2 regions of the Kribbella sp. VKM Ac-2571 genome follow, and region 1 is predicted to be linked to the other one. Evidence: riboswitches for the same ligand, from Rfam matches in the RefSeq annotation. Region 1 holds a riboswitch; the other holds the start of a gene.

Region 1 (4,687 bases):
CAGTGCGGCGAGGTGCCGTGCCGAGTGCCGCGCAGTAGGCGTGGGACCATCAGACACCCCCTAGCAGGCGATGGGCCATCGCGAGGTCGGTGATCAGGATGTTGACCCAGCCTCCGAGCAGGGCGGCGCGGATGGCGGAGTACTTCCGGTCGCCGCCGGCCACCCCGATCCGGCGCGGCACCGCGAGCAACTCCTTCGCGGTCACCCCGATGACCCGCTGGTCGAACGTCGAGCGCACGAGCTTTCCCTCTTCGTCGAAGAACCGGAAACACACGTCCCCGACGGCGCCGAGCCTGCGCAACTCGTCCTGGTCGGCCTCCGCGACCGCGTTCCCACTGCGCTGCAGCAGCGGCGAGGGCTCGAGGCTGCCGATTCCGACCAGGGCGTCGGTGAGCTGTCCCCAGGTGCCCAGAACGTCCCGGACGGACACATCGTTCATCATCGCCCGACGTACGGCGGGGGTCCCGACCAGCCCGGGAGCGGGCAGGTAGACCGGCATCCCACCGGTCAGCTCGGCGAACCGCGCGGTCAGCCGGGTGGCCTGCATCTGCACCGCGGCGTCGCCCAGCCCGCCGACGATCTGCACCACCTTGTCCACCACCGGGACGCTCTTGCGCGGCATCCGGTCGACCGCGCTGATCAGCGTCTCGCTCCAGGACGAGATCCCGACCACATGCCCGCCGGTCAGCGTCATGTCCAGGTACGCCGCGGCGCCTGAGCCGAGCGCGGGCAGTACGTCGTCCCCCACGCCGAGGGTGTCGACGACGACCGCGTCGCGCAACCCGTACCGGCCCTGTAGCTCGTCCTCGAGGTCGCTGTGCACGCCGCTCGGCATGGTCACCACGGTGTGCACGATGCCGACCTCGACGGCCTGTTTCAGCATCCGGGAAACGCGTGCCTGGGACAGGTTCAGCTCGGCGGCGATCTGCGGCTGCCGGATGCCCTTCTCGTGGTACATCCGCGCCACCTTCGCGAGCAGCCGCAGCTCGTCCAGCCCCGGCTGGCGCACACCACGGTTGCTGTTCACGGCGCTCCCTTCGAGACGATCAACCTGGACTATAGGCAGATGTAGACCCGCGGTGCGCCACCGGCGTCAGGCAGTGGACTTCCCGGGGTGTCGCGTTTGCCGGTCGCGACGACGGAGCCGTCACGGGGATCGACGATCGTGTAACTCAGCGGGACGGTGTCGTCGAACACCATCACCGGTCCACCGTTCTCGTGGTACACGATCAGGCCGCCCTCCGCCGTACTCAGCGCCCGCCCCGGGATCGTCCGGGTCCAGTCCGGCGCCATGTCGGTGGTCGGCAACCCGTCCAGGATCTTTCCGAGCAGTCCGACGTACGTCGATCCTTCGAAGTCGATCGCCTCGCGCCAGCCCGCGCCGGGTGCGAGGAAGAACTCGGCGTGGCCCGGCTCCTCCGCGTGCAGTCGCCACTGCCACAGGCTGCCCGCACCGTAGACGACGCCCATCGTGCCGCCCGCGCACAGGTTGCTCCACGCCTCGTGCCCCTGCCACCAGCCCTCGGCCATACCCGTCCGGCCGGTGTGCTCGTACGTCGGCTCGCCGTTCGCGACTGCCTTCACCGGCTCGTTGCGCCACATGTCCGCGACCCGCTCCGCCACGTGCTCGCCGGTGTGCCCGGTCTGACACCACTGGAAGTCCAGCCAGTCCGCGTCCTGGTGAGCATTCGCGCGGATGTGCGGCCGGTAGTGGATACCGGTCGGCTGCGCGTAGCAGTCGACGGCGTGCACTTCAGCTCCTCCGGCGGCAGTCTGCGGTTCGTGACCGGAGCCGTCCCCGCCGACCAGGTAGACGGCCGGCCGAGCGCCGTACCGCGCGACGAGATAGCGGCAATAGGCGGCGTACTCGGATGGCGGTACGACGGTGCCCGCGACGTCGAGGCCCTTCCAGCCGAAGCCCTGGAACACGGGCTGCAGGACCGGGACCAGGCCGTGCTCGACCAAGATGTCGAGCAGTACGTCGAGGTACTGGAAGTACTCGACGTTCATCTGGTTCAGGTGAGCGTCGGCGAGATCCTCGAAGCCGACCGCGAACCCCTCGTCCTGGGTCCGGTCGCGCGGCCCGACGGCGCGCATGTCCGGTTGGACGGTCATCAGCAGGACCGCGTTGAACCCCTTCGCCTGGCGGTCGGCGGCGTACTCGCGGACCTGGTCGGGGGTCGCCCGCCACGGCAACGCCCACGCGGTGTCCGCGACGAGCAGAGCAGGCGTGCCATCCGCGTGCACCAGGCTGCGCCCACCGGGCGACATCCGCCAGAACCCGTGCCGGTAGAACGGGTTCGCCTCGTCGCTGTCCGCCGTACGCACCTCCAACTCACCGCTCTCGCCGGCGCCCTCCGCGCCGTGGGTCCAACGCCAGCGACCCGCCTGCGGTGGCGCGAAACGGACGCGGTGCACGTCCGCCCCGTCCCAGAAAACCGGGCGCCGGAGGACGAGACCACTGTCGTGGGCGAACTCCACCCACTCCTCGGCAGCGGACAGTGTGAGTTCGATCTCCCGCCAGACGGATGAGATGGACATGACACTCCAGGGATGCTCGTTGCCGTTAAGCTGATGGGAATAACACACGTGCTCTGGGGTCGGTGAAATTCCGAGCCGGCGGTGACAGTCCGCGACCCGTGACTTCGTGAGAAGGAGCGGTTGACCTGGTGGAACTCCGGGACCGACGGTGAAAGTCCGGATGGGAAGACGCACGTGGCAGCTGCACGTCCCCTGACCTGGGTCGTGGAGCTTGTCGTTGCCCCGGAGTGCTCTGAGTGCACTGCCCGAGAGGACAACGATCGTGAACACCGTGACCAGCCTGGACACCATCGAACACGTTGTCGCCGAGCTCGCCGCCGGGCGGCCGGTCGTGGTCGTCGACGACGAGGACCGCGAGAACGAAGGCGACCTGACCTTCGCCGCGAGCCTCGCGACGCCCGAGCTGATGGCCCTGCTCGTCCGTCACACCAGCGGATACGTCTGCGCGCCCGCGGCGCCGGAGATCCTGGACCGGCTCGAGCTGCCGCTGATGGTGCCGAACAACCAGGACAGCCTGCGTACGGCGTACACCGTGTCGGTGGATGCGGCGACCGGTGTCGGGACCGGCATCTCCGCCGCCGACCGGGCGCGGACCGTCCGTGTGCTGGCCGATCCCTCGGCGCAGCCCGCGGACCTGATCCGGCCCGGCCACATCCTGCCGTTGCGCGCGGTCGCCGGCGGAGTCCGGCAGCGGCCCGGTCACACCGAGGCCACCGTCGAACTCGTCCGGCTCGCCGGGCTGCCACCGGTCGGCGTGATCGGCGAACTCATGAACGACGACGGCACGCTGATGGCAGGCGCGGACCTGCGCGCGTTCGCCGACGCTCATGGTCTCGCGATGATCTCGATCGCGGATCTCGTCACTTACCTGTCGTGACCAGGTTGCGGGCGGCATCCGCGATGCCCTCGGGGGACAAGCCGTAGCGGTCCAGCAGATAGCCGGCCGACCCCGTGGGCGCGAACTCGGGGAACCCGAGGATCGACACCCGCGCCGGATGATGCTGTACGACGGTCTCGGCAACGGCACCGCCGAGACCGCCGCCGGACACCGCTTCCTCCGCGGTCACGATGCCGGCCGTCTCCCGCGCGGCCGCGACCACGGCGTCGGTGTCCAGCGGCTTGACCGTCGGCATCGACAGCACCCGGGCCGAGATCCCTTCCTCCGCGAGCCGTTCGGCGGCGGCCAGCGCCCGCCACAGCACGGTCCCGTTGCTGATCAGCGTCACATCGCTCCCGTCGCGAACCGTGATCGCCTTGCCCAGCTCGAACTCGTAGTCCTCGGCGTAGACCTTCGGCACGCTCATCCGGCTGACCCGGATGAACACCGGCCCGTCCGAGGCCGCCGCCCAGCGCAACGCCGCCGCCGTCTCGATCGGGTCGGCCGGAACGATGATCGTCATGTTGGCGATCGCGCGCAGCCAGGCGATGTCCTCGATCGAGTGGTGCGTCGGGCCGAGTTCGCCGTACGCGACGCCGGGGCTCATGCCGCAGAGCTTCACGTTGGTGTTCGAGTACGCGACGTCGGCCTTGATCTGCTCGAGCGCGCGGGCGGTGAGGAAGCAGGACGCCGCCGAGACGAACGGGATCCGGCCGCCGTTGGCCAGCCCGGACGCGACGCCGACCATGTCCTGCTCGGCGATGCCGACGTTGATCAGCCGGTCCGGGAACGCCTTGCGGAAGCTGTTCAGCTTGCTCGACCCGACCGAGTCGTTGACCACACCAACGATCCGGTGATCGGCCTCGGCCAGCTCGGCGAGCGTCTCGACGTACGCGTCCCGGCAGTCGTACCGCGGCTGGTCCGCGATCGAGCGGGTCTCGAGGACGGTCATTGCAGCTCCTTCAGGGCCTGCTGGTACTCAGCGGCATCGGGTACGCGGTGGTGCCAGGCGACGTTGTTGCTCATGAACGAGATCGGATGGCCCTTGTGCGTGTGGGCGATCACGAACGTCGGCTTGCCCGGCCGGAACGGTACGGCGGACAGCACGTCGAGCAGCTCGCCGTGGTCGTGACCGTTCACCTCGACCACCGCGAACCCGAACGCGGCCGCCTTCTCCGGCAACGGGTCGAGGTCGTTGGTCTCCTTGGTGGTCGCGCCCTGCTGCAGCCGGTTCCGGTCGACGATCACTGTCAGCCGGTCCAGCTGGTA
Region 2 (4,687 bases), on a different contig from region 1:
CCGAGAGTGCGATGGCGACTGCTGCGATCACGAACCGGCTGGACCGCCCGGCCGACCGACGATACGGAGACATGACTACCCCCAGTTGCTGCTCCACCCCCGAACGGGGTTCTTCCATCGTGCGCCCAGATGTCTCTTGGGGCCAGAGCGGACGGTCTCAGAGCACTTGGGAGAGGAACTGGCGCAACCGAGCCGACTCGGCGGCGTCGAAGATCTGTTCGGGTACGCCGGACTCGACGACGACGCCGTGGTCCATGAAGGCCACCTGGTCGGCGACCTCGCGGGCGAACCCCATTTCGTGGGTGACCACGACCATCGTCATCCCGGCCTCGGCGAGGTCCGCCATCAGCGACAGCACGCCCTTGACCAGCTCGGGATCCAGCGCCGACGTGGCCTCGTCGAAGAGCATCACCTCGGGCTCCATCGCCAGCGCCCGCGCGATCGCGACCCGCTGCTGCTGACCGCCGGACAGGTTCCCGGGCCGCGCTCCGGCCTTGTGCGCCAGGCCGACCAACTCGAGCTGCGCGCGGGCGGCCGCCTGTGCGGCCTCGGCGTCGAGCTTCTTGATCTTGCGCAGCGGAAGCGTGATGTTGTCGAGCACGCTCTTGTGCGGGAACAGGTTGAAGTGCTGGAACACCATGCCGATGCGCCGTCGCAGTACGTCGGCATCGCCCCGCAGTACCGACTCGCCGCCGAGCTTCACATCACCCGCGTCCGGTTCGAGCAGCCGGTTGATCGCACGCAGCAGCGTCGACTTCCCGGACCCCGACGGGCCGATCACGCAGGCGGTCTGCCCGGCCGGTACGACGAGATCGACGCCGCGCAGCACCTTGTTGGTGCCGAACGCGAGCTCGACACCGCTCACCTCCAGGCTGGCTGCCTCAACGGTTCGCATGCGCGAGCTCCTCCAGTTGTACGTCCTCCGACTCGACCGGTCGTCCTTCGCGTAGCCGCTTGTCGAAGTGGTTGACCAAGTGCGTCAGCGGGACCGTGATCACCAGGTAGAAGATGCCCGCGAGCAGCAACGGGGACAGGTTGCCGTTGGTCGCGGCCGCGTCCTGACCGATCCGGAACAGTTCGCGCTGGCTCGCCAGCAGACCGAGGAAGTACACCAGGCTCGACTCCTTCACGAGCGCGATGAACTGGTTCACCAGCGCCGGCAGCACCCGACGTACCCCTTGCGGGATGACGACCAGCCGCATGCCGCTCGTGTAGCTGAAGCCCAGTGCACGGGCGGCCTCGAGCTGCCCTTTCTCCACACTCTGGATTCCGGAACGGAAGATCTCGCCGATGTACGCCGCGGCGATCAGGGAGAGCGCGAGAATGCCGAGCGGGTACGGGTTCGGGCCCCACCAGTGCCGGGTGATCGGGGACAGGCCCTGGCCGATCAGCAGGATGGTCAGGATCGCGGGCAGGCCGCGGAAGATGTCGGTGTAGAGCTTCGCCGGCCAGCGCAGCCAGCGCTTGCTGGACAGGGCGAGGACCGCCACGAGCATACCGAGCAGGGTGCCCAGCACGACCGAGGCGGCCGCCAGAATCAGGGTGTTGACCAGTCCTACCTTCAGCATCTCGGGCAGGACCGCCTTCATCGACTCCCAGTCGAGGAAGGTGTCGTTCAGGGTGGACCAGATGTCCATCAGGCTTTGGGAGCCGTGAACTTGACCGATCCGCTGCCCGGCTTGAAGTTCGCCGGTACGGCGCGACCCGGGTAGTACTGCTCGACCAGCTTGGTCCAGGTGCCGTCGGCGATCACCTCGTCGAGCGCCTTGTTCACGGCTTCGCGGAGCTTGTCGTTGCTCTTCGCCACCGCGAACGCCATCGGCGCGTCGCTCAGCTCCTTCGCGGCCAGGATCACCGTGCCGCCGCCTTGCTCCTTCGCCATCTTCTCGCCGATCTCGGCGGGCGAGACCCAGGCGTCCGCCGTACCGGCCTTGAGCTGGCCGAGCGCGGCGTTGTAGTTCGGGACGCGGACCGGGTTCAGGTTCTTCTGCGTGGCGTAGTCGTCCTGGACGGTGCCCTGGACGACCACGACGCGCTTGCCGGTGAGCTGGTCGAACGACGTGATCGCCAAAGAATTAGAGCTAGCGTTCTTGGTGGTAACCAGGCCGAGGTAGCCGAAGTCGTACCCGTTGCTGAACGCAACCGTATTCTTCCGCGCCTCGGTGACCGTGATCGACGAGCTGCCGAGGTCGAACTGGCCGCCGTTCACCTGCGACAGCAGCGCCGAGAAGTCGGTCCCGACGAACTCCGGCTTCAGGTTCAGCTTCGCCGCGACCGCGGTGATCAGGTCGTTGTCGAACCCGGTGAACTTCCCGTCCTTCACGTAGACGTTCGGCGGCGCGTCGGTCAGGGTCCCGATCCGCAGCGTCCCCGCCTTCATCAGCCCCAGATCCTGGCCGCCGGCCGCGGCATCGTCCTGATTGCTGCCACAGGCAACCATCGCGCTCGCCAAGGTGATGGCCCCGACCACTGCGACAACCCGCCGAAAAGCGCCGAACGCGCGCACGACTGTCTCCTCACAACGTCAACGAAGGCAGGACGGTTCGCCCCGCCGCAGCAAGCCAACACCAGGCGAGCGACCCACATTCCCCGCCGACAAAGCCTGAGACAGCGCCGAATGTCTACTCAAATCGTGCTATATCAGCTCACGATGTGACCTGGGTCGTGGTGCGGGTTGCGGGGAGGGGCATACTTGAAGCACGAGTGAACCCACTCGCGTGCTCCGGGGTCGGTGTAATTCCGAGCCGGCGGTTACAGTCCGCGACCCGGTCGCTGCGGTTCGGCGATCGGTTGACCTGGTGGAATTCCAGGACCGACGGTGAAAGTCCGGATGGGAGGCGCACGCGGTCGGCGGGTGTGCTCTGGCGCCCGACGGCGCGGAGCGTGGACTGCACAGCCCACGGGACGCGGCGGCGAGAGGTCCGGCGACGGACCGCGAGACCGGGCCGGACGAGTGGTCCGGACGGTGAGGGCGACGGAGCAGACGTGCCGGTCGAGGCCCCGGAGTGCGTCCGTGACGACGAGGGGCCCGAGAAGTGAACGACGCGTCGCCGATCGACATCGCCTGGATGCGGCGTGCTGTCGAGTTGGCTGCGAGAGGCACCGGCAGCACCCATCCGAATCCGGTGGTCGGGTGCGTGATCACCGGCCGCGACGGGCATCCGGTGGGCGAGGGCTTCCATGCCGTGGCCGGCGGCCCGCATGCCGAGATCGAGGCGCTCCGGATGGCCGGGGCACGAGCCCGCGGCGGTACGGCGTACGTCACGCTCGAGCCGTGCAACCACACCGGCCGGACCGGTCCGTGCGCGGACGCCCTGATCGAGGCCGAGGTCGCTCGGGTCGTGTACGCCGTACCCGATCCGAACCGGACCGCTTCCGGCGGCGCGGACAAGCTGCGGAACAAGAACATCGACGTCGTTCAAGGCGTTCTGCAGTCCGAGGCCGAGGCGGTCAACCACGTCTGGTTGCACAGCGTCCGGATGGGGCGGCCGTTCGTGACCTGGAAGTTCGCGACCACGCTCGACGGACGGTCCGCGGCCCCGGACCGGAGCAGTAAGTGGATCACCGGTCCGATCGCGCGCGCCGACGTCCACCGGCAGCGGGCCGAGTGCGACGCGATCGCCGTCGGCACCCAGACGGTGCTGGTCGACGACCCTGAGCTGACGGTTCGCGACGAGCACGACGTACCCGCGGCGCGGCAGCCGTTGCGGGTGGTCGTCGGCGACCGTGAGATCCCACCCACCGCGCGGGTCCGCAACGACCGCGCGGAGACATTGCTGCTGCCGACCCACGATCCCGCCGAGGTGCTCCGGCAGTTGGACGACCGGCAGATCCGGCACCTCTGGCTCGAAGGCGGCCCGACCCTGGCCGCCGCGTTCCTGCGCGCCGGTCTGGTCGACCAGATCGTCGCGTACGTCGCCCCGGCCGTGCTCGGTTCCGGGTACGCCGCGGTCGGCGACCTCGGCGCGGAATCGATCGACCACCTGCGGCGGTTCAAGCTAGCGGATGTCACCCGCCTCGGCGACGACGTCCGGCTGACCCTGGTTCCTCTGGGAGGAAAGTAGATGTTCACCGGCATCATCGAAGAACTCGGCACCGTCGAGTCCCTGGACCTGCTCGACGGCGACGCCGCGCGGCTCACCATCCGCGGACCGAAGGTGACCGAGGACGCCGCGCACGGCGCCTCGATCGCGGTCAACGGCTGTTGCCTGACGGTGGTGGAGTACGGCGGCGGCGTGTTCACCGCGGACGTGATGCGCGAGACGCTGCAGCGGACCAGCCTCGGCGGTCTGCAGAAGGGCTCGCCGGTCAACCTCGAGCGGGCCGTCGCCGCGCACGAACGGCTCGGCGGGCACATCGTCCAGGGCCACGTCGACGGCACCGGCACGATCGCCGGCCGGACGCCGGGGGAGCACTGGGAGGACGTCCGGATCGCGACGTCCCCGGAGATCCTCAAGTACGTCGCCGAGAAGGGCTCGATCGCGATCGACGGTGTCTCGCTGACCGTGACCGATGTCGACGACGCCTCCGGGACGTTCGGGGTCAGCCTGATCCCGACCACGCTGGAGCTGACCGTGCTGGGCGGGAGCTCGGTCGGCGACACCGTCAACCTCGAGGTGGACGTGATCGCGAAGTACGTCGAAAGACTTCTTACCGCAGGCAATGTGAAGGACAGCATCGTGAACGA

What was found. Region 1 has a riboswitch for FMN ahead of ribB (3,4-dihydroxy-2-butanone-4-phosphate synthase). Riboswitches for the same ligand answer to the same signal wherever they lie in the genome.
Region 2: linked by a shared signal. The riboswitch ahead of ribD (bifunctional diaminohydroxyphosphoribosylaminopyrimidine deaminase/5-amino-6-(5-phosphoribosylamino)uracil reductase RibD) and the one ahead of ribB (3,4-dihydroxy-2-butanone-4-phosphate synthase) in region 1 are both predicted to bind FMN.

What each region holds. Positions count from the first base shown of each region.
Region 1 is NZ_SNWS01000008.1:256,524-261,210, forward strand. Features, by position in the region: gene EV651_RS19705 (sugar-binding transcriptional regulator) at 50-1,027, opposite strand; gene EV651_RS19710 (DUF4038 domain-containing protein) at 1,057-2,541, opposite strand; FMN riboswitch at 2,586-2,719, shown strand; gene ribB (3,4-dihydroxy-2-butanone-4-phosphate synthase) at 2,804-3,418, shown strand; gene EV651_RS19720 (transketolase family protein) at 3,402-4,370, opposite strand; gene EV651_RS19725 (transketolase) at 4,367-4,687, opposite strand, start outside.
Region 2 is NZ_SNWS01000005.1:67,178-71,864, reverse strand. Features, by position in the region: gene EV651_RS12880 (polysaccharide deacetylase family protein) at 1-73, opposite strand, end outside; gene EV651_RS12875 (amino acid ABC transporter ATP-binding protein) at 158-895, opposite strand; gene EV651_RS12870 (amino acid ABC transporter permease) at 882-1,637, opposite strand; gene EV651_RS12865 (ABC transporter substrate-binding protein) at 1,637-2,506, opposite strand; FMN riboswitch at 2,714-2,847, shown strand; gene ribD (bifunctional diaminohydroxyphosphoribosylaminopyrimidine deaminase/5-amino-6-(5-phosphoribosylamino)uracil reductase RibD) at 3,036-4,064, shown strand; gene EV651_RS12855 (riboflavin synthase) at 4,065-4,687, shown strand, end outside.